DNA from 2 places in the Carnobacterium alterfunditum DSM 5972 genome. Region 2 is predicted to be linked to the other one. Evidence: a T-box and tRNA genes for the amino acid it is inferred to sense, from the RefSeq annotation. Region 2 holds a T-box; the other holds one or more tRNA genes.
What was found. A T-box is a leader RNA that pairs with one kind of tRNA and senses whether it is charged. The one in region 2 lies ahead of BR50_RS09715 (valine--tRNA ligase), so its partner is inferred to be a tRNA-Val.

Region 1: it has a tRNA-Val gene. The T-box ahead of BR50_RS09715 (valine--tRNA ligase) is inferred to sense a tRNA for this amino acid. The anticodon was not compared.

What each region holds. Positions count from the first base shown of each region.
Region 1 is NZ_JQLG01000004.1:1,100,520-1,115,926, reverse strand. Features, by position in the region: gene treR (trehalose operon repressor) at 1-387, opposite strand, end outside; partial or broken gene ade (adenine deaminase) at 539-2,324, shown strand; gene BR50_RS05745 (3D domain-containing protein) at 2,422-3,255, opposite strand; gene BR50_RS12425 (TraX family protein) at 3,658-4,257, shown strand; gene BR50_RS05735 (ASCH domain-containing protein) at 4,274-4,714, shown strand; gene BR50_RS05730 (DUF3891 family protein) at 5,000-5,770, shown strand; gene mnmE (tRNA uridine-5-carboxymethylaminomethyl(34) synthesis GTPase MnmE) at 6,003-7,391, shown strand; gene mnmG (tRNA uridine-5-carboxymethylaminomethyl(34) synthesis enzyme MnmG) at 7,494-9,395, shown strand; gene BR50_RS05715 (IS3 family transposase) at 9,958-11,283, shown strand; gene BR50_RS05710 (ClC family H(+)/Cl(-) exchange transporter) at 11,399-12,934, opposite strand; tRNA gene BR50_RS05705 (tRNA-Val) at 13,094-13,166, shown strand; gene rsmG (16S rRNA (guanine(527)-N(7))-methyltransferase RsmG) at 13,363-14,079, shown strand; gene noc (nucleoid occlusion protein) at 14,190-15,059, shown strand; gene BR50_RS05690 (ParA family protein) at 15,214-15,407, shown strand, end outside.
Region 2 is NZ_JQLG01000004.1:1,958,596-1,974,002, reverse strand. Features, by position in the region: gene BR50_RS09760 (rod shape-determining protein) at 1-950, opposite strand, end outside; gene BR50_RS09755 (ISL3 family transposase) at 1,405-2,724, shown strand; gene BR50_RS09750 (cold-shock protein) at 2,807-3,007, opposite strand; gene BR50_RS09745 (cold-shock protein) at 3,223-3,423, opposite strand; gene BR50_RS09740 (cold-shock protein) at 3,628-3,828, opposite strand; gene BR50_RS09735 (cold-shock protein) at 4,127-4,327, opposite strand; gene radC (RadC family protein) at 4,485-5,177, opposite strand; gene BR50_RS09725 (HAD family hydrolase) at 5,247-5,906, opposite strand; gene BR50_RS09720 (bifunctional folylpolyglutamate synthase/dihydrofolate synthase) at 5,933-7,237, opposite strand; gene BR50_RS09715 (valine--tRNA ligase) at 7,385-10,030, opposite strand; T-box leader at 10,106-10,344, opposite strand; gene tpx (thiol peroxidase) at 10,372-10,890, opposite strand; gene BR50_RS09705 (redox-sensing transcriptional repressor Rex) at 11,006-11,683, opposite strand; gene BR50_RS09700 (amidohydrolase) at 11,836-13,434, opposite strand; gene thiI (tRNA uracil 4-sulfurtransferase ThiI) at 13,580-14,797, opposite strand; gene BR50_RS09690 (cysteine desulfurase family protein) at 14,832-15,407, opposite strand, start outside.

The DNA of each region.
Region 1 (15,407 bases), 860 kb from region 2:
TTTTCTTAAGCGTTCAAGATATAAAATAGGAGTATCCAAAGGAAGCTTTAAATGATTAGCTAAGTCTTCAGAAATTGGCTGTAAGCCATTGTGGACGACGATGGTTTGACTATTCATTTGTTGCGCATCTTGAAGTTCTTTGTAGCTGGTTAAGCCAGAGACAGGGAAATCAAAGCGTTTAACATCTAAAACAACGGAGCCTTTCCCTTGTATCTTTTGAATGTACCCTTTTTCTAAAAGCAAATTCAGCGCTTTTCGAATTGTTTCACGGGAAACATTATATGTTTTTACCAGTTCATTTTCGCTAGGCAAGAGATCACCGGAAATAAAACTTTGATTTAAAATAGCTGCTTCAAGATCTAAAAAAATTTTATTGAACTTACTCATATATATTCCTCACATTCCGATCCTTAACTTACATTTTAGCATAATCCAGTAGGAAAAACTTGCAAATAAAAGTTGTTTTTAAAATTAGCTAGTGTAGTATTGTAAGCATATAAAAAACGAAAATTTTATAAAATATGAGGAGGTATTTAAATTGGGAGATATAAAAACTTCAGCATTAGAAAAGAAAATAAAAGTAGCAGCTAAAAAAATACCAGCAGATTTAGTCGTTAAAAATGGAACGATCGTAAACGTATTTACAGGAGAACTAATGAGCGGCGATATCGCCATTACAGAAGGCACGATCGTTGGGATCGGTTCGTACGATGGAATTAAAATAATTGATGCTCGAAATAAAATCATTGTCCCAGGTTTTATTGATGGACATGTGCATATTGAAAGCTCTTTGCTGACACCTAAAGAATTTTCGAAAGTTGTAATGCAGCATGGCGTGACAAGCGTGATCACCGACCCACATGAAATTGCGAACGTAGCTGGAGCGGATGGTATTCAATTTATGATTGAAGAATCCAAAAACTTACCAATAGATATCTATGTTATGTTATCATCTTGTGTCCCAGCGACAAAGTTTGAGAATAATGGAGCACTATTAAATGCTAAACAACTTGAACCGTTCTTATCCGAACCAGAAGTATTAGGTTTAGCGGAAGTAATGGATTTTGCATCTGTAAAAAAAGGCGACAGTATTATGATGGATAAGCTTGCAATGGTTCAAGAAATAGACGGCTTTATTGATGGGCATGCTGCCGGTCTGACAAGAGAAGAATTGAATATTTATTTAGCAGCTGGAATTCGAACCGATCATGAAAGCATCAATGCTCAAGAAGCAAAAGACCGCTTAGACTTGGGAATGTATTTAATGATCAGAGAGGGTACTGTAGCTAAAGATCAGAGAGGGTACTGTAGCTAAAGATCTAACAGCCTTATTACCTGCAGTGACGGTAAAAAATGCTAGAAGGTGTTTATTTGTGACAGACGATAAATTGATCGACGACTTATTAGAAGAAGGCAGCATTGATCATATTGTACGATTAGCCATTCAAAAAGGGTTAGATCCTATAACAGCTATCCAAATGGGGACTTTTAATCCAGCGGAATGTTTTAATCTTACTCATTTAGGCGCAATTGCTGCAGGCTATCAAGCCGATTTTTTAATTTTAGATGATTTAGAAACAATTGCGATTGATCAAGTATATAAAAAAGGCGTTTGTATTTCTGATAATGGAAAATTAAACACTTCGTTATTTGAATTGAGCTCGGAGAAAAAACGCAAAGGCGCAGAATTAGCAAAAATCAATGCGCAAGAACTGACAACAGAAGCACTAGCGATCCCTTTGACAGATCCTACATGCAACATCATCGGAATTATCCCAAATAGTCTGGTCACAAATCATTTAAAGGAAAACGTAACCGTTGAAAAAGGGTTTTTTGTACCTTCAACTAAAAAAGATCAGTTGAAAATAGCCGTTATTGAACGGCATAAAGGAACAGATCATATTGGATTAGGAATCGTAAAAGGCTTTCGTTTGAAAAAAGGTGCAATTGCTACGACCGTAGCTCATGATTCACATAATATAGTAGCAGTAGGCACTTCTGATCAGGAGATATTAAAAGCAGTTGAACAAGTAATTAAAACTAACGGAGGTTTAGCGGTTGTAGCAGGTGAGCAAGTCTTAGCTTCGCTAGCATTACCTGTAGCAGGGTTGATGACAGAATCGGGGTATCTGGAAGTCGATCAAACTTTGAAAGAATTAGATAAGGCCGCCACAATGATTGGAGAAACCGTGAACTTTAATCCGTTTTTGACCTTATCCTTTTTGACGCTCCCGGTCATTCCAAAATTAAAATTAACTGACTTGGGATTATTTGATTTTGAAAGTTCTTCTCACATACCAATTCAAGTCATAAAAGAGCAATAAAAAATCCACCTAAAAGAATGTTATCTTTTAGGTGGATTTTTTTATTAACTATTCGAAATCGGGGGAAGTGAATAAGTTAGGTTTATTTTTAAGTTTATTAGTTTAAAATTTGAACGTCCATTGTTTGTCTACCAAAATTAGTAGCTTGAGTTAAATCAGTGATGTGGACATCGATACGATTGCCGTTAATAGCACTACCAGTGTCTCCAGCAGTAAATGTACCGTATCCTGGAACATAAACAGTTGAACCTAGAGGAATAACGCTTGGGTCAACAGCGATAACATTTGGATTTTCATTCAAATTGATCCCAGTTGCAGTAGTATCGCTTAATTCTGGTTGATTCGTTGAATAAGCTGTTGCTTCAACAGTAACGGTTTGACCAGAAGTTGCAGAGGCTGTTTCAGCTTGTGGTGTTTGTGTTTCTGTTGCTGCAGGTTCAGTAACGGCTTCTTCAACCACTACAGGTTCTTCAGCAGGTGCTTCTTCAACAACCGGTGCTTCTTCAACAACGGGTGCTTTTTCGGCAACAGGTTCAACTTCTACAACTTCTTTAGGTTCGCTAACGTTGTAGCTCTTAGTATCTTCAGTTGTTTCAACCGTAACAGTTGAGCGGTCAGCAGATAAAGAAATAGTATTGCCGCTATAAATAGCATTGGCATTATTAATATCATTTACATCTACTAAAGAATCAATAGATAAATCAGTTGCTAAAGCTACTGATGATAATGTATCGCCCCATTGGATAGTGTATTCTGTGCTGCCATCTTCAGTATTTTTAAGGTCTTGTTTGATTTCGTCTGCAGTACGAGCTTCCCAAGTGCTAGAAGTATATTCAGCAGCTGATGCTTCTGTTGGATTTGAAACAGCCATGATACCTGTTAAAGCTAAAGTTGCACTTGCGATAAAAAATTTCGATTTAAAGTTTTTCATTTTTTTTGATCTCCTTTTATTTTGCCAAGAATAGTGTTCCGCCTACAAGTTATAAGGTAAGAGAAGTTGACTGTGGATTCTGAGCGACATTGTTTATTTTGAGCTATAAGCTCAATGTAAATGAAGGTCTTTCTCCTTCAACAAATGCTATCCTACCACGGTAAAAAAAAAAGAAAAGTCCTTTCAGCCATTCGTCATGGTTTCTTATTGGTTCTGTATTAATTGAATAGTTTCTTTACTAAATGAATACAAAAAGTAAGTTTCTACGTAAAATATGACTTAATTCGTAATCTGACTAAGCAAATCATATGCTGGAAACCAAAAAAAAATTCTCCTTTAGGTTCTATATTTAAAATGGTAAAATTCTTAAAATAGCGTGTTTACAGTAATTGGAGGGTCGAAATGACAAAAGAGAGTTACGATAAAATCAATGCCATTAAATGGATCGGAATTATTACAATGACGATCGATCACATCGGCTATTACTTGTTTCCTGAACTCATATGGCTTCGTATCATAGGAAGAATCGCGTTTCCGTGTTTTTTATATACAACAGTTCAAGGGACTAGAAACACCAGTAATTTTAAAAAATACTTTTTTCAATTGATCGGCGTAGGCATTTTAACGATCCCTATAAGTCTTTATTCTGGAACCGTGTTTAATATCTTGTTTACATTAGCTCTGGTAGCACTCTCTATTAAAGATAAGCGATTTATTATTCTAGCATTAGTACTAAGTTATTTTTGTGAATATGGAATATATGGTTTTTTATTGGGTTGGGCTATTTATTGTATGGTGTTTATTCATGAGTTGCTTGGAGTAATTCTCTTTTTGACAGTACATATTCTTGTCTGGCCATCTGTCCAAATTTTTGCTTGTTTTGCTATTTTTCTACTATTAATAGACACCTATAAAGCGACTAAAAAAATACCTAAAATTATTGGTTACCTTTATTATCCATTGCATCAATTAATTTTGTTAGCTATTAAATTTAATTTATAAGTAAGGAGTGTAGGCTATGAAAGCAAAGCAAATGTGGCAGGAATTTATTTCGGCACATCCAGAGTATCAGGATAAAACATACCAAGCTTGGAGTTATGGAGTCGAACCAGATGAGTTAGCGCGATTAACTGTTGAACAAATAAAAACAGCCACAGCTTCTTCCTATGAAGAATATGCGCTCGAGAATGAAGCGTTACCTGAGGCAGGAGAGCTAAACATGATACTTGATGCTAGTGAGAAAGCAGTCTGCATAACAAAGACGATTAAAGTGTCTGTCATTCCTTTTTTAGAGGTATCTAAAGAACACGCTTTTAAAGAAGGCGAGGGCGATCGGTCATTGCATTACTGGCGAGAAGTCCACAAAACTTTTTTTGAAAATTCTTATAAAAAAAATAGTTTAGTCTTTCATGACAATATTCTGATAGTATGCGAAGAGTTTGAAGTCATTTATAAATGAAGTTGGATCGTTTAACAAATGGTCTTGGTATTTTAAAAGAAATTTCTTCTGGAATAACGGGTTTGCTTGTGGAGAGCCAAGAAAACGTCTAAAGCGGCAACGCTGTGTAATTCACATTGAATCCTTTACATGGCTATAAGCAAACTCTATTCCTCCATGAATTTTGGGTAAGTAATGTTATTAGATTAAGTCTATCAACACCAAAAATTATACAGCCTAAAATTAGTGGTATACTAAAAAGCGGAACGGTCATCAATTAGGAACAAGTTGAAAGGGTGCATAGTTATGATTATTAGAGAGCGTGAAGCTGATTTTGTAATGATTGAACAAAAGAACCATGCTCAATTCGCTGGAGACGTTATGGCTCAATGGGAAACAAGCTTATTTAAAGGGGAACGGTTAAGAAAATCGGTCGATTATGCTATCCTTATGCATGACTATGGATGGGAAAATCTTGATAAAAGCCCTTTTTGGAATGATAAAAAACAAGCTCCTTATTCGCTTTTCGATTTCCCGAAAGCGCCAAAAACAATTTTTTATACTTACGGTATTGATGAAGTTGAAAAGGTTGATCCTTATGCCGCATTACTTTGCAGCAGACATTACAGTCAGTTCTTTTTAAAAGATACCTTAAAAGAATCGCAGGTTTTTCTTGAACGAGAAGAAGAGAGAAAGAAACGGATCATTGCTGATTTAGGTGAATTTGATCAACAACTATTTGATTTTCACTATGCCTTGTTGGCGTTAGGAGATACTTTGTCTGTATTCGCTTGTATAAACGAACCGGGTGCTACAGAAGAAACCATTCATCCATTCTTTAAAAAAGGACTTACCTTAACTGCTGAACTTGGATTGAAAGCAACAACTATGAGGCCAAGCTGGAGTGATGAACATACGATCGTATTGGATGTGTTCCCTTTTGAAAAAACAATCAATAGTAGAGTGATTCAAAAAGTTGTTTCAAAAGCAGCGATTCAAGAAAAAGGGCTCTTAGATAGTTACAAAGAAACGGAATACGAAGAAGTAAGCATTAGGGTCAGATCGAACGAAGGATAAGTCAAAACGGCTGAGATGATTATAAATAAAAATCAGCTGAAGTTATTGACAAATAGTTAGAGAACTTGTATAGTCTTAACGGAACAACAAAACGATTAAAAAAACCACTAAAAATCAAATAAACTTATCTGAATGATAAAAGTAGTCAAAGTGCTTTCCATTCCTTTTGTAAAAAACAAAGGGGTGGAGTGGGCACTTTTTTCGTGCAAAAAAATAGAAGGAGTGAGAGAGCTTGACATTAGAATTTGAAACCATTGCAGCGATTTCAACGCCTCCAGGTGAAGGAGCAATAGGAATAGTAAGATTGAGTGGGGAGCAAGCAATTGAAATTGCAGATCGCGTATATAAATCTGGTTCAAAATCGCTAGCTGAACAGAAGAGTCATACTATCCACTATGGTCACATCGAGAACCCTAAAACAAACGAAACAATTGATGAAGTAATGGTATCCGTTATGCGTGAACCCAAAACATTTACTAGAGAAGATGTCGTTGAAATCAATTGTCATGGCGGTATTACCTCGGTCAATCAAGTCTTGCAATGTGTTTTGCAAAATGGAGCCCGCTTAGCTGAACCCGGTGAATTCACAAAACGAGCCTTTTTGAATGGGCGAATTGATTTGTCTCAAGCAGAAGCAGTAATGGATCTGATCCGCGCTAAAACAGATAGAGCCATGCATGTTGCATTAAAACAACTGGATGGAAACTTGTCTCATTTGATCCGCAATTTGCGTATGGATATACTGGATACATTAGCTCAAGTAGAAGTAAATATCGATTACCCTGAATACGACGATGTTGAAGAAATGACTTCAAAATTATTAATTGAAAAAGCTAAACTAGTTAAAGCTTCGATCCAACAATTGCTTGCAACTGCCAGTCAAGGAAAGATTTTAAGAGAAGGACTAGCGACAGCAATCATCGGACGACCAAATGTTGGAAAATCAAGCTTATTGAATTATCTGCTAGATGAAGAAAAAGCTATCGTTACAGATATTGCTGGTACCACACGAGATGTTATTGAAGAATACATCAGCGTTCGAGGTGTACCATTGAAACTGATCGATACAGCTGGAATTCGTGAAACAGAAGACATTATTGAACGTATTGGCGTAGAACGAAGCCGCCAAGCCTTAAGTGATGCGGATTTAGTTTTGTTAGTATTTAATCAAAGCGAACCTTTAACAATAGAAGATAAAGCTTTAATTGAAGCAACAAATCAACACCGTCGCATTGTCATTTTAAATAAGATGGATTTGCCAAATAAATTGGATTTAACTGAATTAGAAACAGTAGTAGAGCCAGAAAGTATCGTGAAGACCTCTATTTTATCCAAATCAGGTATAGATATTTTAGAAAAGAAAATAGCAGATCTTTTTTTCACTGGTCAAACAGGCGAAAGAGATGCAACTTATGTATCTAATGTACGTCATATCGCATTGTTAAATGATGCAGAAGCTGCATTAGACGAAGTTATCAGCGGAGTAGAAGCGGGAATGCCAGTTGATCTCGTTCAAATCGACATGACACGTTGTTGGGATCTATTAGGCGAAATCACCGGAGACAGCGTCCAAGACGAACTACTGACCCAACTATTCAGCCAATTCTGCTTAGGAAAATAGAATGCTGAACTTCCCGTTTGGACACGCAGCTCAACCAATAAGATATGAGAAAATTTGATATTTATAAAAAAACTGAAGTACAGAAAAGAAGGGATTGTTTAAATGAATCATTACGAAGCTGGAAATTTTGACGTAATCGTTGTTGGTGCAGGACATGCTGGTTCAGAAGCCGCATTAGCAGCAGCAAGAATGGGAAGCAAAACACTTTTGATCACCATCAATCTAGATATGGTCGCTTTCATGCCGTGTAACCCATCAATTGGAGGACCCGCTAAAGGAGTCGTGGTCAGAGAAATTGATGCTCTTGGTGGTGAAATGGGCCGCAATATTGACAAAACATATATACAAATGAGAATGTTGAACACTGGTAAAGGACCGGCTGTTCGAGCTTTACGCGCACAAGCAGATAAATTTATGTATGCAAATGAAATGAAGAAAACAATTGAAGAAACCAAAAATCTTGTTTTAAGACAAGGTATCGCTGACGAATTAATTATTGAAGAAGGTATATGCAAAGGAATCATCACAAATACTGGTGCTATCTATCGTTCTAAGACGGTTATTTTAACAGCGGGAACGTCTTCTCGTGGTCAAATCATTATTGGAGAACTAAAATATTCTTCAGGTCCAAACAATTCGCAACCGTCTATTAAACTATCAGAAAGTTTACTGGAAAATGGATTCGAATTGAAACGTTTTAAAACCGGAACGCCTCCTAGAGTTAAATCATCAACCATCGATTATAGTTTAACAGAAGAACAACCTGGTGATAAAAAAGCGAATCATTTTAGTTATGAAACGCCAAATAGTGTTTACTTAAAAGATCAATTATCTTGTTGGTTAACATATACGAATGAAGAAACTCACCAAAAAATCCAAGAAAACTTACACCGTGCACCAATGTTTACAGGAATCGTTGAAGGGGTAGGTGCACGTTACTGCCCATCAATTGAAGATAAAGTTGTTCGTTTTAGCGATAAACCAAGACATCAATTATTTTTGGAACCAGAAGGACGCAATACAGAAGAAGTATACGTCCAAGGCTTGTCAACATCTCTTCCAGAAGATGTTCAACAAGATATTATACACTCAATCGAAGGGTTGGAAAACGCAGAAATGATGCGTACCGGTTATGCAATTGAATATGATGTGGTCACACCTCATCAATTGCGCCCTTCTTTAGAAACAAAAGTAGTTGAAAATCTATTCACTGCTGGCCAAATGAACGGAACTTCTGGCTATGAAGAGGCAGCAGGTCAAGGAATCATGGCTGGTATCAATGCAGCACTTAAAGTCCAAGGGAAAGAACCGTTTGTTATGAAGCGTAGTGAAGGCTATATCGGAGTGATGATCGATGATTTAGTGACTAAAGGAACAAATGAACCTTACCGTTTGTTAACGTCTCGTGCAGAATACCGCCTACTGTTACGTCATGATAATGCTGATTTTAGACTGACTAAAATAGGTCATGAAATAGGCTTGATTTCAAAAGAACGCTATGACACGTTTTTAATCAAAAAAGCTCAAGTTGAAGGAGAACTAGAACGTTTAGGTTCTATCCGTTTGAAACCAACTGCAGAAATCCAATCTTATTTAACTGAAAAAAATCAAGCACCACTAAAAGATGGAATTTTGGCAAAAGACTTTTTGCGCCGACCAGAAGTTGCTTATCAAGATCTTTTGGCATTTGTCCCACGTGATTATGAACTTCCAGCAACTGTCGAAGAACAGGTAGAAATTCAAGTTAAATACGAAGGATACATCGCTAAAGCTTCTCAAAAAGTAGATAAGTTAAAACGAATGGAAAATAAACGTATACCAGAAAATATCGATTATGCTTCTATTAACGGGATAGCTACTGAAGCGAAAGAAAAGTTGATTAAAATCCAACCTGAAACCATTGCTCAAGCTAGCCGTATTAGTGGTGTGAACCCAGCGGACATTTCAATTTTAATGGTTTATGTAGAACAAGGAAAAATTGCAAAAGTATCCGTATTAGAATAACAACTATAAAAAAAGGGATGTAAAAGGCTAGGACATAAGTCCTAGCCTCTTTGCCTATCCAACTTTTGATTCTAAAGATACTTCTAAAAGGTGCATCATCGGTAGAAAATGAGATGCAATTGACTATAATACCTTTACCTCTTTTTATTAAAAAATATACGTAAAATTAGTTTGATCACTTACCTGGAATTTCTGTCGGAATAGGGGATGCTTGTAGCCGTGTAAAGAATTCAATGTGAATTACACAGCGTTAGCGCTTCAGCGATTACGGTATGTTTGAAGCTTGAAAGCCGGAAGACTTTCTTTTCGGCTTCAGGCGCTTCCATGGCTCTCCACAAGCAAACCTGTTATTCCAGCAGAAATTTCTTTTAAAACACCAACACCATTTTTTAGGCAATTAATATATATAGAAAAAAAGAGTCTGTTTATCAGTTTCCTGATCTAAAATGGACCCTATAGAATGGACACCAAAAAAAGGTGCTCTCTATAGGGTCTATTTTTGTATACTGATATAAAGAAGAATAGGTTAATACTTGCACTTCGTGCAGAAAGGAGCGGATAAATGTCAAAATTAACATTTACACCAGAACAAATTCAAATTTTAAAAGCAAACCCATACGTTAAAAATGTATCGGAGAAAAGTATTACTTATTCCGATGAGTTTAAACGCTACTTTGTTTCAGAATCATTGGGTTCAAAAACGGCTAAGCAACTATTTATTGAAGCTGGATTTGATCCGGAAATGATTGGTAAAAGTAGGATAAGATCATTCGCTGGTAAATGGCGAAAAAGATACCGTGATAATGGTGTTTTGGCATTGAAAGATACACGACAAGATTGTTCAGGCAGACCTCGAAAAACACCATTAACACTTGAACAACAAATTGAAAAGTTACAGGCCAAAATCCTATTATTAGGACAAGAAAATGACTTGTTAAAAAAATCAGAATGGAGCGAAAGGAGGCCAGAAAACAGCGAAAAGATTAGCAGAATCTTTTCAAGGATCCATGAAATGAAAACCAAGGGTTCCTATACAGGAACCCTCATAGATGCCTGTAAAGCGTTGGGTGTTTCTCGTTCAGGTTACTACAATTATGTTAAAAGTTTAGACAGTAGAAATGCACGTGATGAGGAAGATCAAGTCTGGAGAACTCAAATTGAAGAAGCTTATAACTACCGTGGTTACGAGAAAGGTTCTCGAAGTATCGTAATGTACTTCCTAAACGTTCTGGGCATTACCGTCAATCGTAAAAAAGTACAGCGCCTGATGAGGAAATTTAATATCTTCTGTCCTATTCGTAAAGCAAACCCCTATAAAAGAATGGCAAAAGCCACCAAAGAACACAGCACTGTTGAGAACAAGTTGAAACGTCAGTTTGATCAAGGAATAGCCCATAAAGTTTTATTAACAGATATCACTTATTTACCTGGAACCGGCGGGTTTATAGGTTATTTATCAACTGTAAAAGATGGAACAACGAAAGAAATTCTAGCTCACTATGTGTCTGACAGTTTAAAACTTGATCTTTCATTAACAACGGTTGATTTATTAATGAGTGCCCATAGCACAACGCTACATAAAGATGCCTTTATCCATTCAGATCAGGGAGTCCATTACACCAGCCCTAAATTCCATAAGAAATTGGCTGATAATCAGTTAGGGCAATCCATGTCCAGAAGAGGGAACTGTTGGGATAACGCTCCACAAGAGTCGTTCTTTGGACATTTGAAAGATGAAATAGAGTATAAAGATTGTGGGAATTTGGAAGAACTTCGAGCAATTGTGACTGATTATATGGACTATTACAACAATGAACGTGGACAATGGAATCTGAAAAAACTGCCCCCTGTTCATTACAGGGAGCAGCTTTTATTGAGTGTTTCATGAGGTCTCTTTTTTAAAATGTCCTTGACACAGGGTCCATTTCAATTAAACAGACTCTTTCTCTTATACTCAGTTAGTTATATCCTAGCCTCAAACGGCCTTTTTCACTTATATATCATCAAATTTGGTGTTCTTTTAATAATTTTCGAACGGCACTAGCTTTCTTTAAATCACAAGTAATAATCAAATGATCTCCAACATGAATAAAAGTTTGTCCATGAGGGACGATATGTTCATTTCCTCTACGCATGGAAGATATGATAACTTCTTCAGGCCAGTCTATTTCTTGTATCGACTTGCCAGATAAAAGACTGTTAGGTTCAACGGTATGCACAAAGGAGTATGGCTTGCTAATAATAACATTGTTATCAGCAGGAAGCAGCTTTTCCAATAAACTTTCGTAGATAGGTTTAACGTCTAAGATGTCTGCTGTTATATAGGCTGTCAAGGAAACAACAGCTAAGGGCATTAATTGATTCAAACCGCCAACCATTTCAGTAACTAATAAAATAGCGGTTAAGGGTGCTTTTCCGATAGCAGTAAAATAACCAGCCATAGCAAATAAAATAAAATGGGTTAAATACTGAGGGTCCATTTGGAAATAAGTGATCATGAACTGGGCAAATAGAGCACCAAGTAAGGCTCCTAAAGATAGAATAGGTAAGAAAATACCTCCTGGAACACTGGCGCCATAAGATACCATAGAAAAAATAAAGCGGAAAATAAATAATCCAACTAAAACAGCTAGCGATAAATTCCACTCAGTAAACTGCACGACGATCCCACTTCCACCACCAATTATTTCTGGTAGGTAGTAACCAATCGGGATTACTAATAGAAGCGGAATGACTGAATTAAAGTGCACCGGTATAAAGGAAAACAATTGATAAAATTTAGGAAGGACATCCAATAAAACTTTATTGTAAAACCAGCCCCCTATCCCTAAAAAAATCCCTAATAATGGCAAGTAGATATAATACTGTATCGGAAGAGATGTTATGGCTCCGATATCCAATACCGGAGCCAAACCAAAAATGGTCAAAGAAACGAAATTGGCTGTAATAGCTGAAGCAAATGTCGTTATAGCAACTAAGGGAGAGAAATTGTGATGGACTTCTTCCAAAACAAACAACAGTCCTGCTATGGGTGCATTAAAAGCAGCTGCTAAACCAGCACCAGCTCCACTCGATAGTAAGACGTTTTCTTCTATTTCATCGCCTTTGGTTAATTTGCTGACACCTGATCCAATTGAAGCTCCTAGTTGAATAGAAGGACCTTCTCTTCCGAGGAAAAGTCCAAATCCAATGGCTAACAGCCCACTAACGAACTTTTTCCATAGAATAGACCACCAAGAAGTATGGACGACGCCTTGAACTTGACCTTCTACTTGTGGAATACCGCTTCCTTTAATGTTTGGTTCGCTTTTTATAAATAAACCAATAATAATAGCAACACCAATAGAAACAAAGACCCATGGAATCAACCATAAAGGTTCTGAATGGAAAAATTTGTACAGATGAATAATATTTTCTAGAATAATTTCTACACCTAAACGAAACAAACTAACAATTACTCCAGTTAACATCCCTACTAAAATTCCTTTAGTGATGTAACGAATTTGTCGATCATTAAGTTTAGTCAATAAACTGCTCATAACTCAATCTTCCTTTTTTAAAAATATTTTAAGCTTCTATTCTCCATAGTACTCCTTTTAGCGGTAAGGATACAGGATAATTTTTAAAACAGCAAAAAGTACTTTACTTTAATAGCGCAAGTAGCTTATACTAAAAAGCAGATAGAATCAACTATAAAAGGTTTCTTAGCTCAGTTGGGAGAGCACTACCTCGACAAGGTAGGGGTCGCTGGTTCGAGCCCAGTAGAGACCATCACGAATAAGTTTATGAACGTTGACCAACCTCAACTTTTATAAGCTTATTTTTTATTTTTTTTTTAATTTAACTAGTTTAGATAGTGTGAAAAACGCTTTAAAGTATTGCACTTCTAGTTGATTTGTTATACAGTTGAAAAAGACGGATTTGTGAAACAAAAAAGTGTTTCACGTTAGTAAAAGGAGTTGAGTTAATGAACCCAGAAGAGTTTAAAAAGGCCCTTGAAGGCAAGGGGATAATGGTTACTGAGAAACAAATGGAACAATTTGATCAATACCTTAAACTGCTACAAGAATGGAATGAAAAAATTAATTTAACCGCAATCACTCAAACAGAAGAAGTATACTTAAAACATTTTTATGATTCTATTACAGCTGGTTTATATGTGGATTTTAACAAAGGGGTCCAAAGCTTATGTGATGTAGGTGCAGGTGCCGGGTTTCCAAGCATCCCCCTAAAAATTATTTTTCCACAATTAGAAGTAACAATAGTAGATTCATTGAATAAAAGAATTCAATTTCTAACATTATTAGCAAAAACGTTAGAATTAGACGGTGTTCATTTCTATCATGACCGTGCCGAAACATTTGGTCAAAATAAACAATTTCGTGAATCATTTGATTTTGTAACAGCTAGAGCTGTTGCTCGTATGAGTGTTTTAGCGGAATTATGTTTGCCGTTAGTTAAAAAAGAAGGACTCTTTATCGCTTTAAAAGCCAGTAATACAAAAGAAGAGATGGCTGAAGGTCAAAAAGCCATTGCTACGCTAGGTGGAAAGTTTCGTGAAGAGTTTGTTTTTGAACTTCCACATGAAGCAGGAGGACGACATGTTGTTTTAATTGATAAAAAGAAAGAAACACCAAAGAAATTCCCAAGAAAACCAGGAACACCAAATAAGAATCCATTGTAGTGAAGACCACTACTTATCAGACTATTCCTATTCGGATTCAACTACTCAATAAGAACGTTTTTTGATATAATAGGATCAGAGAACAGAAGTGACTGAGGGAGAGAAAAAGAATGGCGTTGTCTAATTTATTTGGTTCAGGAAAATCTAAAAAGAAAATCGAAAATGAAGAGGATCTTCAATCAGAGGAATTAAAAAACCCAAAACAGGTCCAACAAATTGCTGTCCAACAGATTGTTCCAAATCGTTTTCAGCCAAGAAAAGTATTTAACGCAGAAAAATTAGATGAGCTAGCTCGTACGATCCATATTCACGGATTGATCCAGCCCATCATCCTTAGAAGATATGAAGCAGATAAATATGAAATTATTGCTGGAGAACGTCGCTTTCGTGCTATGCAGCTTTTGGGATGGCAAGAAGTACCAGCCATTGTTCAAGAGATGTCAGATAACGAGACGGCTTCTGTCGCATTAATTGAAAACTTGCAAAGGGAAGAATTGACGGCTATTGAAGAAGCTGAAGCCTATAAAGGTTTGATGGCTTTAAATGAGATGACGCAAGAAGCATTAGCGCAACGCATTGGGAAAAGTCAATCTTTCATTGCAAATAAACTGCGGTTATTAAAGTTAGCAGAACCTATAAAGCAGGCATTATTGAATAAAAAAGTGACAGAAAGACATGGCCGTAGTTTATTAGCATTATCTTTTGAAGAACAAAATGAATTATTAAAGGTGATTCTTGAAAAGAAATTAACTGTTAAAGAGACAGAACAGTTAGTCAAGTTAAAGCAAGCTGAAAGAGAGAAGAATTCGAATCAGCCAAAGAACCGCATAAAAAGAATTTCCAAAGATTTTCGGTTAGCAGTAAATACGATCCATAAATCGGTTGATTTGATTAAAGAAACGGGTATTACCTTGCAAGCAAAAGAGGAAAACCTGGAAGATGTTTATCGTATTACTATTGAGATCAAGAAAGAAAAATAAATAAATAAAGAGCGATAAATGAAGACATTCATTTTGAACAAATGCGTAGGAGAAAAATACGCATATTATAATTTTTCTCCTATTTTTGTGTGATGTGGTTAAATCAGTGGTAAATAGTTACTAGAGGATATTGAACACAGATGGAGGAAAAAGGATGGCACGAATTATATCAGTTGCAAACCAAAAAGGCGGAGTTGGGAAAACAACGACAACAGTCAACTTAGGTGCTTGCTTAGCTTATTTTGGAAAGAAAATTTTATTAGTTGACATTGATGCACAAGGAAATGCAACAAGTGGTTTGGGCGTAAGAAAGTCAGATGTTGAAAAAGATATTTATGATATTTTAGT
Region 2 (15,407 bases):
ACACAATCCAATGGTTCATTTGCTACAAAAACCGGAACATCTGTTTCTTCAGCGATGACGTCTCCCATATTTTTTAGTAATGCTCCACCACCGGTCAATACAATTCCGTGATCAATGACGTCTGCTGAAATCTCAGGTGAAGTTTCTTCAAGTGTTTCCCTAACAGCAACAACGATACCTTCTACTACCTCTTGAATGGCCTCAGCAATATCAACAGCTGAAATTTCAATCGTTTGTGGCAGTCCTGTTAGTAAATCACGACCACGTATATCCATGACCCCATATTCTGATGCTTTTTCAACAGAGGCACACCCAATTTGAATTTTAATTTGTTCAGCTGTGCGCTCACCTATAAGCAAGTTGAATTTTTTACGTACGTAGTGAATGATCACATCATCCATGCGATCTCCTGCTAAACGAATGGAACGACTACTAACGATGCCACCTAGTGCAATAGTGGCTACGTCCGTTGTTCCTCCACCAATATCTACTACCATACTTCCCGTAGGATCCATAACAGGTAATCCTGCTCCGATTGCTGCTGCAAAAGGTTCTTCAATGATGAATGCATCCTTTGCTCCTGCCATTCTTGTAGCATCTACAACTGCTCTTTTTTCAACTTCTGTTACACCACTCGGCACACAGATCATGACGAAGGGTTTAGACGTTGATTTCCCTATTGCTTTTTCAATGTAGTATTTCATCATTGCTGCCGTGGTATCGTAATCTGCAATAACACCATTTTTCATAGGACGAATCGCAACAATTGAACCAGGTGTTCTCCCAATCATATTTCTTGCATCTTCTCCAACTGCAACTATTTCTCCTGTGACAGTATCTTTTGCGACTACTGAAGGTTCTCTTAAAACAATTCCTTTTCCTGCAACAAACACATTTGTGTTTGCAGTACCTAAATCGATTCCAATATCTTTATTACCAAATCTAAACAAATGATTTCATCCTCTCAAATCTACCTGATCTTTACATTTAAAGTTTTATTTTTCAAATTCATAGTTCTCGTATCTTTAACATTTTAATACTAAACGGTAGACACTCAAACAGTATAGCAAAAAAAAGAATAGAATGCTCTAACCGAAACCATCATACTGTATTTTTCTGGTTATGACATCCGTATTTTTTATATTTTAACATAAATTTAAGTAATTCTATATATAAGTAATAAAAATGAAATGGTCTTTTAAAAATAAGACAGTTGTTTTTAAATCTATATTTTATTTAAAAACAAAAAAACCTGGTGAAAAATCACCAGGTTTTTTTGGGCTGTATAATTTTTGGTGTGGATGAAGAAATTCATTCGCACCTATTTTTTTATAAAAAAATAGAAACAAATGAATTTTCCAGTTAGAATAAAGTCACGACAACCCACTAGAAAGGAAAATTCATATGTCTCATAATAATTGTATCCGAACTGCACTTGATTTAAAAGATAAAAATATCTTTTTTGATGAAAAATTTTGCGAGGAGAAACGAATCAAAGGGTTCAGATCAAAAGTTTTCTATGCCACTTTAACGTACAAACCCACTCACTGTGAGTGTTGTGGGATGAAGAACCACGCCTACTCTATTGTAAAGAATGGGTATTTAACCTCTAGGGTTAAATGGGTCAGTTCGACTCATTATGCAACGTCTATTCGATTAAAGAAGCAGCGGTTTCTTTGTAGAGCATGCGGTGTTACCTTTGTTGCACGTTCTCCTGAAATTGAAGAAGGTTGCTTCATCGCTAAACGGGTCAAACAGTCTATCGCGGTTGAATTAGCCGACACTATTTCTATAAAAGACCTGTCTAAACGGCATTTTGTTTCTCCTACCACTGTAGACAGAGTCTTGAAACAACTCAATCAGTCTGTTAAAAATACCTTCAAATCCTTGCCGCAACACCTCTCTTTCGATGAATTTCAATCCGTTAAAAACGTCGAAGGAAAAATGAGCTTTATTTATTCGAATGCAGACACACATGAACCAATCGATATCTTGCCAACTCGGCTGCTACTAGCTTTACGCCGTCACTTTCTTCGCTATCCCTATAAGACGAGGATGAACGTAAAAACGATTGTCGTAGACATGAACGCGGCCTACTTTACATTAGTTAAAGATCTCTTTCCTAATGCTAAAGTGATCATTGACCGTTTCCATATCGTTCAGTTGATATCACGCTCGTTGAATCAAACCAGAGTTCAAACAATGAAACAATTCCATACCTCTAATTCAGAAGATTTAAAGAATTACAGAAAATTTAAAAGGTACTGGCAACTCCTGTTAAAGGATTCAGACGACTTAAATTTTAAGGATTACCGCTATCAACGACTCTTTAAAAAACCTTTACCGAATACAGAAATCATCGACTACCTACTTACGCTCGACGAGACTCTTAAAGCGACGTATGATTTGTATCAAAATCTTCTTTATTATTCTAAAAAAAATGACTATAAAGGGTTTAAAGACCTTGTACTTAAGGCTTCTCCTAAAGAGTTATCTCCTTTTATGCAGACTGCCCTTAAAACCCTGCGTAAACACTTGCCTAGGATAAAACATACTTTTATGTATCCCTATTCTAACGGTGCTTTAGAAGGGTCAATCAATAAAATAAAAGTCATCAAACGGGTTGCTTATGGTTATCGGAATTTTCAGAACTTTAGATGTCGTATTTTGATTAGTTTTAAAGCAAAAAAAAGCAGCGCGAGAAGATTCTCTCACGCTGCTTAAACAAGACGTTATTTCCAACTAAATTTAGCTCATCCACACCATTTGACGTAGAGCCTTTTTTTGTTTTTAAATTTCTACAAGCTTAAGCTTTGTTTACGTTTGCTGCTTGAGGTCCACGGTTTCCTTCTTCAACGTCGAAAGTTACTGCTTGTCCTTCTTCTAAAGATTTGAATCCTTCGCTTTGGATAGCTGAGAAATGTACGAATACATCATCTGCTCCTTCACGTTCGATAAAGCCAAAACCTTTTTCTGCGTTAAACCATTTTACTGTACCTTGTTCCATAATAAAATTCCTCCTCGTGCCTTATAGCACATATATTGATATTCTTGCTAACGGTACGATTCAGACTGTTATAAAACAATTCTACGTGATCCTTAACAAAAACATTACAGTAATTGTAGCATCCATTTTTCGATATTTCAAGAGAAACTATTGTTTTTTAATAAAAAAAGAAGCTAGCCGTTAAGGCTAACTTCTCAAACAATTTTAATTTTTAATTAAGCTTTGTTTACGTTTGCTGCTTGAGGTCCACGGTTTCCTTCTTCAACGTCGAAAGTTACTGCTTGTCCTTCTTCTAAAGATTTAAATCCTTCGCTTTGGATAGCTGAGAAATGTACGAATACATCTTCTGCTCCTTCACGTTCGATAAAACCAAAACCTTTTTCTGCGTTAAACCATTTTACTGTACCTTGTTCCATAATAAAATTCCTCCTCGTGCCTGATAGCACATAGTGATATTCTTGCTTGCGGTGCGAATTGGAATGCTTTGAAACATTTCTTTGTTCTACCTAACAAAAATTCTACTTAAGTATATCATGTTATTAAGTATAGTACAAGCTAATTTCACCACAAAAAAAGAAGTTAGCCATAAGACTAACTTCTCAAACAATTTTAATTTTTAATTAAGCTTTGTTTACGTTTGCTGCTTGAGGTCCACGGTTTCCTTCTTCAACGTCGAAAGTTACTGCTTGTCCTTCTTCTAAAGATTTGAATCCTTCGCTTTGGATAGCTGAGAAATGTACGAATACATCTTCTGCTCCTTCACGTTCGATAAAACCAAAACCTTTTTCTGCGTTAAACCATTTTACTGTACCTTGTTCCATAATAAAATTCCTCCTCGTGCCTTATAGCACATAATGATATTCTTGCTTGCGGTGCGAATTGGAATGTTCTGAAACAATTCTATTTTCTACCTAACAAAAACTCAACGTAAGTATAGCATGTTTTTAAATACAACACAAGCTGACATCACAGTTTTTTTCATATTATGTCTTTTTAATCAAAGAAAACTATAAATCTACCTATCTTGTATCTGTTTATAGTCTTTTGATCCAGTTAACTATTTTCACAAAAAAAGAAGTTAGCCCTAGGACTAACTTCTCAAACAATTTTAATTTTTAATTAAGCTTTGTTTACGTTTGCTGCTTGAGGTCCACGGTTTCCTTCTTCAACGTCGAAAGTTACTGCTTGTCCTTCTTCTAAAGATTTGAATCCTTCGCTTTGGATAGCTGAGAAATGTACGAATACATCGTCTGCTCCTTCACGTTCGATAAATCCAAAACCTTTTTCTGCGTTAAACCATTTTACTGTACCTTGTTCCATAATGAAATTCCTCCTCGTGCCTTGTAGCACATATAGTGATATTCTTGCTTGCGGTGCGAATCGGAATGCTCTGAAACATTTCTTTGTTCTACCTAACAAAAACTCAACGTAAGTGTAGCATGAGTATTTCAATTAAGCAACCTTTATGTATGAATTTTCAACAAATCCCTATTTCTTTTAAACTAATAAATTCATGTTCGCCAACAATAATATGATCCAACAATTCAATACCCATTAGTTCGCCACATTCTGACATTCTACGAGTAAACTGAATATCGGCTTCGGATGGCTCCGGATTACCCGATGGATGGTTATGTCCAACAATGATTCGTGCTGCAGAATATCTTACCGCCCCTCTAAATATCTCTCTGGGATGTGCAACCGACGAATTAAGTCCACCAATAAAAATAGTTTCTTTTTTTATGATTTCATTTTTGGTATTTAAGTAAAGAACTACTACATGTTCTTGCTGTAATCCACGCATTTCTATTAATAGCATCTCACCCGCTTTTGTACTAGAGGTGATTTGACCAATTTTTATTTGTGAGGTCTGTGAGATACGGACGCCTAATTCAATAGCTGCTTTTAATTCAATTGCTTTTACCTTTCCAATACCAGAAAGAGCCATTAACTCTTGACAAGAAGCCGTTTTCAAATAATAAAGATCTTCGAAATGATTAAGCATTGTCATAGCTAATGTTACGACATTTGTTCCCTTGATACCCGTTCTAAGTAAAATAGCAAGCAGCTCATGATTAGCAAGAGCTTTTTCTCCATAGTGCTCTAATCTTTCTCTAGGTCTCGATTGAATAGGTACTTCTTTAATAAGATTCACACTTTTTATTGTCATAAAAAAAAATCCTCCTTTTTCACATTATTACTATCCGCGAAAAAGAAGAAGTCGATTTTATTTAATTTTTTAGTTGTTTTGCTGTTCAATAAATGTTTTTACAGCAATTAAATCATCAAGAATCGCTACTGTCTTTTCTTTGGCTTCACTAGTCGGCAGTATTAGATCTGGTACCATGATGACTGGGATATGAGCATCATAGCTTGCACGGATCCCATTAAGTGAATCTTCTAAAACAATCGTTTTTTCTTTAGGAACGTCTGTTTTTAGCCACGCTTTTTCATATATTTCAGGACTTGGTTTTGCCCGTGATACTTCATCCCCTCCAATAACAGCATCAAAATATGAAGTTAGTTTCTCTTTTTCTAAAAATAAAGAAACAAGAGACTTGATACTGCTGGAAGCGACTATTTTTTTTATTTTTTTACTTTCTAAATAATCTAGTAATTCAATCAATCCTTTTTTCTTGCGTAGACCGTTAATTTCAACATGCTCTAATAAAGCTTGACCACTTTCCTTGATAAATGTTTCGGCTTGTTTGATCTCGTAGTTCAAATAAAGTTCTTTGTGAAATTCTACATCGGAAATCCCAATATATTTTTCATGGAATTCCCATGTATAAATTAAATTATTTTTTTTTGCAACAATTCGATTTGCTTCATAATATAATACTTCTGTATCAAACATTAGCCCATCCATATCAAAAATAACTGCTTCAATTTTAGTCATGTTCTTCCCCCAATTTTAGTTGTTCTTCATTTATCTGCTGTTTTAAAATATTCTCTGACCTCTGAAATGAAATAGAGTGAGCCCGTTACAATCAATACACCATTTTCATCCATCTCATTAAGCGATTCTACTAACGCTTCTTGCCAATAGTTTGTTACAGTTCCATTTTCTAGCATCACTTTGTTTAAGTCCTCTATTCCAGCTGCTCTAGGATAGTCGAAACTTGTAAGAATTAAGTGACTATTCGTTATACCTTGCAACTGATCTACCATTCCTTGGATATCTTTATCCCGCATAGCAGCCATAATGATATAGACCTCTTGTTGTGCAAAGTTTTTTTTAATCGTTTCAACCAAAGTTTTCATAGCATGTTCATTGTGAGCGCCATCCAAAATAAGAAGCGGTTGATCATTTATTTTTTCCATTCTTCCGGGCCAAAAAGTATGTTTTAAGCCACTAAGCAACTTTTCGTGATTTACAGCTAAACCTATTTCATGACTATAGACCCTTAAAGCTTCAATAGCTACAGCGGCATTTTCCACTTGATGACGCCCTAACATCCCTATTTGAATGGGGCTAAGCCGTATGAAGTCGTCCTCAAATACAAATTGTTCTCCCCACGTTGGAAGTGTTTGCCATTTTGTAACAAAGAAATCTTGGTTATATTTCAGCAACAAACTATCTTGTTCAGTAGCCTTTTCCTCAATTTCTTTCAAAGCTTCCTTTTCAATTTTACCAATCACCACAGGAACACTTGCTTTAATGACACCTGCTTTGTTAGCAGCAATCTCAGACAATGTATCTCCAAGTAAATTCATGTGATCCAATCCAATTGTTGTGATGATTGAAACTACTGGGGTAATAATATTTGTCGAATCATATGATCCGCCAATACCTACTTCAATAAGAACTATATCTGCATGTCCTTCACCAAAATAAATCAACATCATCATCGTGATGATCTCAAATTCGCTTGGACCACCTAATGTCGTTTTTTCTAATTCTATTGTAAGCGGATAAACGGCGTTCGCTAAACGCAGAATTTCGTCGTCTGATATTGGATCTCCATTGACACTAATACGCTCATTGAACATTTCGATGTAAGGAGATGTATACGTTCCTACTATTTGGCCATTAGCTTCAAACATATCCCTCAAAAAAGCCAGCGTAGAACCTTTGCCGTTTGTTCCTGCAATATGGATCGATTTAAATTTTCTTTCAGGATGGTCTAATTGGCTTGACATCCATTCCATTCTTTTTAACCCTGGTTTCTCACCGAAAGTTCTAGTAGCATGGATCCAGCTCAGTGCTTCTTCATAGGTAATGAACATTATTTACCTCCACTTATTTTTATATTCCATATCCAATTTAATTATAAACTACCCTGCAGTCTTTTTCACTAGTTAACAATAAAAACGAGCAAAAAGCTAAGAGTTCCCTCTAGTTTTGCTCGTTTTTATTTTATAACGCCTTATTATTTAAAGCTGATTTTTCAATACTTTTATACGTTCAGTTACTGAAGCTTGTTTTTCAAGGTATTCGCCTTGTTTCGCTTTTTCAGCTTCAACTACAGCATCAGGAGCATTTTCCACGAATTTTTTATTTGCTAGTTTTCCTTCTACACGTTTCACTTCTTTGCTCCATTTATCTAATTCCTTTTCTAAACGAGCGATTTCTTCTTCAAGATTGATCAATCCAGCTAGTGGCAAGTAGATTTCTGCACCTGTGATTACAGCTGACATAGCTGTTTCAGGGGATTCTACATCACTTGAGATCGTCAACGTTTCAGGATTACAGAAGCGTTCAATATAAGATGTATTGTCTTTCAAGAATTTTTCGATCGTTTGATCATTTGTTTTGATCAATAATTCAATTTTTTTGGACAACGGTGTATTCACCTCAGAACGAATATTACGAACCGAACGGATCAATTCCATCAACACATCCATACCCTTAGTTGCTGCTTCGTCAGACAGTTCTGGATGGACAACCGGGTATTCTGCTACCACAAGTGATTCTCCTTCATGAGGAATATTTTCCCAGATCTCTTCTGTAACAAATGGCATGATTGGGTGCAATAGACGTAACGTTTGATCCAATACATAAGCTAAAATACTTCTAGTCATTTGTTTCGCTTTTTCATCTTCTCCAAACAATACTTCTTTGCTCATTTCAATGTACCAATCACAGAAATCATCCCAAATAAAGTGGTATAAATGGCGACCTGCTTCACCAAATTCAAAGCGCTCAAATAAATCGGTTACTTTTTCAACGGTTTCATTTAATTTCGTCAAGATCCATCGGTCAGCAATTGTTTTTTCACCAGTTAAATCAATTTGATCTACAGTGAAGTCTTCCATATTCATCAATGCAAAGCGGCTAGCATTCCAAATTTTGTTGATAAAGTTCCAAGAAGCATCCATTTTATCATAACTGAAACGAACATCTTGTCCCGGAGCGGATCCATTTGATAAGAACCAACGTAGCGCATCTGCACCATATTTTTCAATGACATCCATTGGATCTATCCCATTTCCCAATGATTTACTCATTTTACGGCCTTCTTCGTCACGAATCAACCCATGGATCAACACATTTTTAAATGGTCGTTTTCCAGTGAATTCTATACTTTGGAACATCATACGGCTGACCCAAAAGAAGATAATATCATATCCCGTTACTAGCGTGTTCGTAGGGAAATACCGTTTGAAATCTTCAGCTTCTTCGTTAGGCCAACCCATTGTAGAGAATGGCCATAATGCTGAACTAAACCATGTATCCAAAACATCTGGATCTTGTACCCAGTTTTCACTGTCTTCAGGGGCTTCCATCCCTACATACAATTCACCGCTTGTTTTATGGTACCAAGCAGGAATACGGTGTCCCCACCACAATTGACGCGAAATTACCCAATCATGAACATTTTCCATCCAACGCGTATGCGTATTTTCAAAACGTTCAGGTATAAAGTTCACTTTATTTTCTGTCTTTTGACTTTCTAAGGCTTCTTTAGCTAATGGAGCCATGTTTACAAACCATTGTGTAGACAGTCTTGGTTCAACTACGACCCCTGTACGTTCAGAATGTCCGACACTGTGGACCATTTTTTCTATTTTGATCAATCGACCTTCTGCTTCTAAATCTTTTACAATAGCTTTACGAGCCTCAAAACGATCCATAGAGGCATATTTTCCAGCTAATTCATTCATTGATCCATCATCATTCATCACATTGATTTGTGGCAAATCATGACGTTTTCCAACTTCAAAGTCATTAGGATCATGAGCTGGAGTAATTTTCACTACACCTGTACCAAAATCCATTTCGACATAGTCATCTGCAACGATGGGTATTTCACGATTCATCAATGGCAACATAACCGTTTTTCCAATTAAGTGTTGGAAACGTTCATCTTCAGGATGAACAGCAATCGCCGTATCACCTAACATTGTTTCAGGACGTGTCGTAGCAATTTCTACTACCCCGCTACCATCTGCTAGAGGATAACTCATATGATAAAAGGCACCTTCAACATCTTTATGGATCACTTCAATATCTGATAGAGCTGTTTTAGCTTTTGGATCCCAGTTAATAATGTATTCCCCACGATAGATCAATTGCTTGTTGTACATCGTAACGAACACTTTACGTACTGCCTCTGATAACCCTTCATCTAATGTAAAGCGTTCACGGCTATAATCAACTGAAATACCAACTTTTGCCCACTGCTCACGAATCACACTTGCGTATTCTTCTTTCCAATCCCAAACTGTATCATTGAATTTTTCACGCCCAAGATCATAACGCGAAATACCTTCTTCAGCTAATTTAGCTTCTACTTTAGCTTGCGTTGCAATTCCAGCGTGGTCCATTCCTGGTAACCACAATGTATCAAATCCCTGCATTCTTTTTTGTCTAATAATAATATCTTGCAAAGTTGTGTCCCATGCATGACCTAGATGCAATTTACCAGTTACATTTGGAGGTGGGATAACAACAGAATATGCTTCTTTTGTCTTATCTCCACTTGGTTTGAATAATCCTTTTTCTATCCATTTTTCATAACGACCAGCTTCTACTTGATTCGGTTGATATTTAGTAGACATTTTCAATTCATTAGTCATCTTATCTCTCCTCTATAATTTTACTTAACAGATCTGAACAAACAAAAAAAAGCATTCATCCTAACAATAAATTATTATTAGGACGAATGCTTTTCACTCGCGGTACCACCTATATTGCATACTTTTACTATTATAAAAAGTATACCTCTTAGTTCCATTTTTAACGGATCGTTACTCCGAACAAAGTTACTTTACTTTCACCTTGTCAGCTCCCAAGCTACTTTCATTTTATTCTGACTAAGAACTCTCACCATTCGTTCTCTTCTCTAAATAAGCCAGCACCTAAAATTACTCTTCTTGTTCATTGCCTTTTATTTTTACATAATAGCATTAAAATCGTTCTATTTCAATGCGCCTGATTCATTTGGTTCCCTTGCTTCTTTAGCAGCCTCGATAGGCTTATCGTAATCTGGTTCACTAGTCATCTCTGAAACGATTTCTTGATAAGTGATTTCGCCTTTACGGTTGATAACAAATACTGAACGAGCCAAATTCCCAAGCTCTTCCATAATTAAACCATATGCTTGTCCAAAGTTCAATTCACTGTCGTGCAGCATTTCCATTGAGATATCTTTCCCAGCACACCATTCAGCTTGTTGTGCTTTGGTGTTATTAGAAATCGTGATCAACTGTACTTCATCTAATTCGCTGGCAACTTTATTAAACGCTTTTGCCTGTAGGTCGCATACTCGGGTATCAATATCTGGGATCACGCTGATCAATACAACTTTTCCGAAAAAGTCGTTTAATTCAACCACACTATCCGCTAAGTTTCTAGCTTTAAAATCAGGTGCTTTATCCCCAACTTTAGGCTGATTACCTTTCAATTTATATGATGTACCTTTTCGATTAATTTCCATACCAAACACTCCTATTCTAACTATCATCTTAGAATAGTATACGAATAATAGTTTTTTAAAGCAATGCCTCAGAATGGGTACAAACATTAATTCAAGTGTTTCACTTAGCTTATCTCTAGCTATTCTGTTGATCGGCTTCTTCAAAATTCACTGGATACAGAGCTTCATTTTGATAAACCATTGTGAAGATTTCACTAGAAAAATCAATATACTTCATTTGGATGTTATTCGGTACTTTTATTCTTCCTGGAGCAAAATTTAATATCGATGTAATGCCTGCATCAATTAATTGATCCACCACTTCTTGAGATACTTCACTGGGTACAGCACAGATTGCCGTATGGATTTGTTGGTTGACGACAACTTCTTTCATCTTCTCCATTGAAAGAATAGGAACACCAGAAATTTCATCTCCAAAAAAAGATGGTTGAATATCAAAAGCACACTTGATCGTAATATTTTTTTCTTTCTTAAAATTATTTGTTAAGATGGCTTTTCCAAGATTCCCAACGCCAACAAGCACAACATTAATGACATTATTCACATTTAATAATTCACGAAACACTTCCGTTACATAAGCTACTTCATAACCGTATCCGCTTCTTCCTAATTCACCAAAGTGAGAAAAGTCTCTTCGGATCGTTGCTGAGGGGATTTGTGTAAGTTGACTCAATTCTTTTGATTTTATACGTTCTACACACGTTTCATTCAGCTTTTTTAATGAACGATAATAAATAGGCAGTCTATGAGCTGTAGCATTTGGAATTTGATGTATTTTAGTATTTAGTTCCACTATTTCTGCCCCCTGATCTTTAATTTCTTCATTATCATATCATCTTTTAATGATTAACTCAATACAATTGTGATTAACATCACAATTGTATTTGAAAAAAGAAGGAGGCTTTTATCGCCTGTCTTCTTAAATTAAACTAATACTATTAATAGTCAATTATTTTTTTGAAATACTACGATTCCACCTACAACTGTTTTTGAAACCTTAATTTGATCTAATGCCTCTTTTTTAATCATAAAAGGATTTTTTTTCAAGATAGTAAAATCACTTATATAGCCAGCTTTTATTTTACCTCTAGTATTTTCTTTGTATCCAGCAGTTGCACTTCCTATAGTGTAAAGCGAAAGAGCTTCAAACACTGAAAGTTCTTCTTCTGGAAAATAACGTTTTTTACTAGTTGCCTCCCTAACAGTTCTTGTAACAGCTGAATGGATGCCATAAAATGGATTGGGTATTTCAATTGGTGCATCACTGCTTCCAGCTACTTGGAACCCAGCGTCTTTTATACTCTTCCATGCAAAGACCAAAGGCGGATGGTTCTCACCTAAAACGTCTAATGCCCAGGGCAGATCACTGCTCATAAATTGCGGTTGCACATCAAAAATCAACGGCAAATTTTCCGCTTTTTTTAATAGTTCTTTACTCAGCCAAGGGGTATGGATCATACGATCGAGTTGTCCAGACATTGGCGGAAACTCACGAAGGGTTGCAATCACTTTTTCAAATGCTTTATCCCCTAAAATATGAATAGCTACTGGTAGTTTAGCTTTACGTGCTGCTTTGATCAATGAAACAAAATCTTCATCAGCTTGAATTTGCAAACCATTGTTAACAGTTCCAGCATACGACTGACTCATTAATGCTGTTCGAGATCCTACAGTTCCATCATAAAATATTTTCATAGCTCCTAATTCTATATATGGATCACCATCTAAAAAAGATTTAGCAGAATGATTATAAGCTTTCAGTTCCTTATGATGGATCAATAAATGTACGCGAAAAGGTTTTTTTTGCTCTTTAATCACATCACGAAAAGTTTTTAAAGTTCCCTCAAATCCATTAAAATAATGTAAGTCTTCGGAATGAGCACCCGTTATCCCTTTTGACCATAAATCTTCGATTGCTAATTTCAAGTACTCCTCTTGTTCTTTTGGCGTTGTCGCTGGAAAAGCATTTATAGCTAAATTCGTAGCTTCATCTTTTAAAACTCCAGTTATTTTTCCTTCTCGATTTAATTGGATTTCTCCACCGCCATCATATATTTGTCCCTCTTTGATTCCAATTTTATTGATCAACACTGTATTAATGACCACATTATGATAATCGATTCTGCGGACCAACAAAGGATGATGTGTCGAAATAGCATCTAAATCTATTCTTGTTATAGGAGTTGGATCATCTTGCCATTCATTTTCATTATATCCTTCAACAAATAGCCATTCATCATAGGCGAGATGTTGAACCGTTTCACGAATCTTATCGATACTTTCTTTTTTACTTCTTGACTGATTTAAATTTAAGCGAGCAAGGCTTAATCCATACCATAACAAGTGCAAATGGCTGTCCACAAAACCAGGGAAAACTGTTTCACCATTTAAATCGATCTCCTCAGTTATTTCTTTATTGTAGTGTTTTTTCAACTCTTCTTCTTCACCTGCAGCTACAATTTTTTCACCATCAGTAATCACAGCTGAAACTGTTTCTTCTTCTTTTTCCATTGTATAAAAAAGACCATTTTTCCATAATTTCAATTTATATCCTCCTGTCTAATTCTCTTTTTTCATTATACATCACTTAAACTTTATTTAGCGTCCGAAAATTAACAAAGGCGAGATGGTAAATAAGCTGACCACAACATATGTGTTCAGCTTATTTTCAGTATTTTATTTAATTTTTCTATAACAAACCTGAAAAACCAGCTTTTTGCTGAGCTTCTGATGTATCTCCAACCTTGATTTTTGTGATTACTAAACCTTTCATCGCTCTTTCTATTAACCCATCAATATCCAATCTGTCTTCGAATTCACGAGACTTCTCTAGTTTAGGCTTCGTTTTAGGTGATGGTGGTGCAAAAATTGTACAGCAATCTTCAAACGGTTGAATGGATAACTCAAATGTATCTATTTTTTGGGCAATCTCAATAATTTCGTTTTTATCCATTGAAACAACTGGTCGAATAATAGGAGTAGCTGTCACGTCATTGATGGCTATCATACTATGCAGCGTTTGTGATGCAACCTGACCTAATGACTCTCCATTAATGATTGCTAACCCTTTGCGTTCTTTACGAATAAGATCAGTCAATCTCATCATCATTCTTCGAGTAACAACCATTAAATAATCTTCTGGAATAGTTTTCTTGATTTCCTCTTGAATTTCGGTAAAAGGTACTTCAATAAAGTGGACGCTACCTGAAAAAGCAGCTAATTTAGCAGCTAGATCTTTTGCTTTTTGAAGAGCACGCGGACTTGTATACGGAGGGCTGTTGAAATGAACAGCTTCGACACTCACGCCACGCTTCATAGTCAAGTAACCCGCTACAGGAGAGTCAATTCCGCCAGATAACATCAGCATCCCTTTTCCGCTTGACCCGACAGGCAAACCACCTGCTCCTAAAATAGTTTCACTAGAAATGAAGAAGCCTTCATTTCTAATTTCTAATCGTAAGTCGATATCTGGGTTTTTCATTTTAACTTTTATACCTTCGATTTTACTAGAAATTTCCGCTCCAATTAGTTGGTTCATATCATTTGTATCCAACTCATAATCATGGTCTGAACGTCTAGTAGTAATTTTAAATGTTTTTCCTTCTGTATAAAGTTCTGCTATCATTTCGACTGCAACTTTTTTTAAAAGTTCAATATCTCTTTCCAAACGTCTAACTGGAGAGTACGTTTGAATCCCAAAGATAGCATTCAATCTTCCTAATACCGCATCACTGTTTGCACCATTCAATTCTAAATGCATACGGTCACGCGATCCGTGTACTTTTAGTTCTTCAAAATCGTGCAAGGCAAGTTTCACATTTTGAGCTAACTGGTTGATAAAAACTTTTTTATTTTTTCCCTTTGTTGACAGTTCGCCATAGCGTATCATCACTTCATCGTATTGCATGTGTTGCTTACTTCCTCTCTGCTATTCTTCCGGTTTATTTAATGTCTTTGAATTGTTGATATAGATGACCAAATTCTTTCATAAAAAATTCAGCTTCTTCTAATGTATTTGTATCTGTTAAACTAATACGCACCGCACTTGCGGCTATTTTTCCAGGTACATTCATTGCTACTAAAGTACTAGAAGCTGTACCATTACGGCTAGAACACGCACTTGTTGTTGAAATATAAATTTCTTTTTTTTCAAAAGCATGAACCATTACTTCTCCTCTGATTCCTTTTAAAGCGAAACATAAAATATGAGGAGCACCTTCTTTTTGTGAGAAAACAGAAACTCTTCTATACGCTTCTAGCTGTCCCATGAGATAAGTTTTTATCTCATCTTGATTCTTTTGCTTCTCTCCTGCTTTTTCAAGCAGAAGGCGCAAAGCCTTAGCCATTGCTGCTGCGCCGGCTACATTTTCTGTACCGCCACGTTTACCAGATTCTTGCCCCCCGCCATTTAAAAGTGGAGCGACTTGTTTTCCTTTTTTGATGTATATGAAGCCCATACCTTTAGGCCCGTGAAATTTATGAGCAGAAAAAGTTGCTAAATCAATTCTTGACTCTCT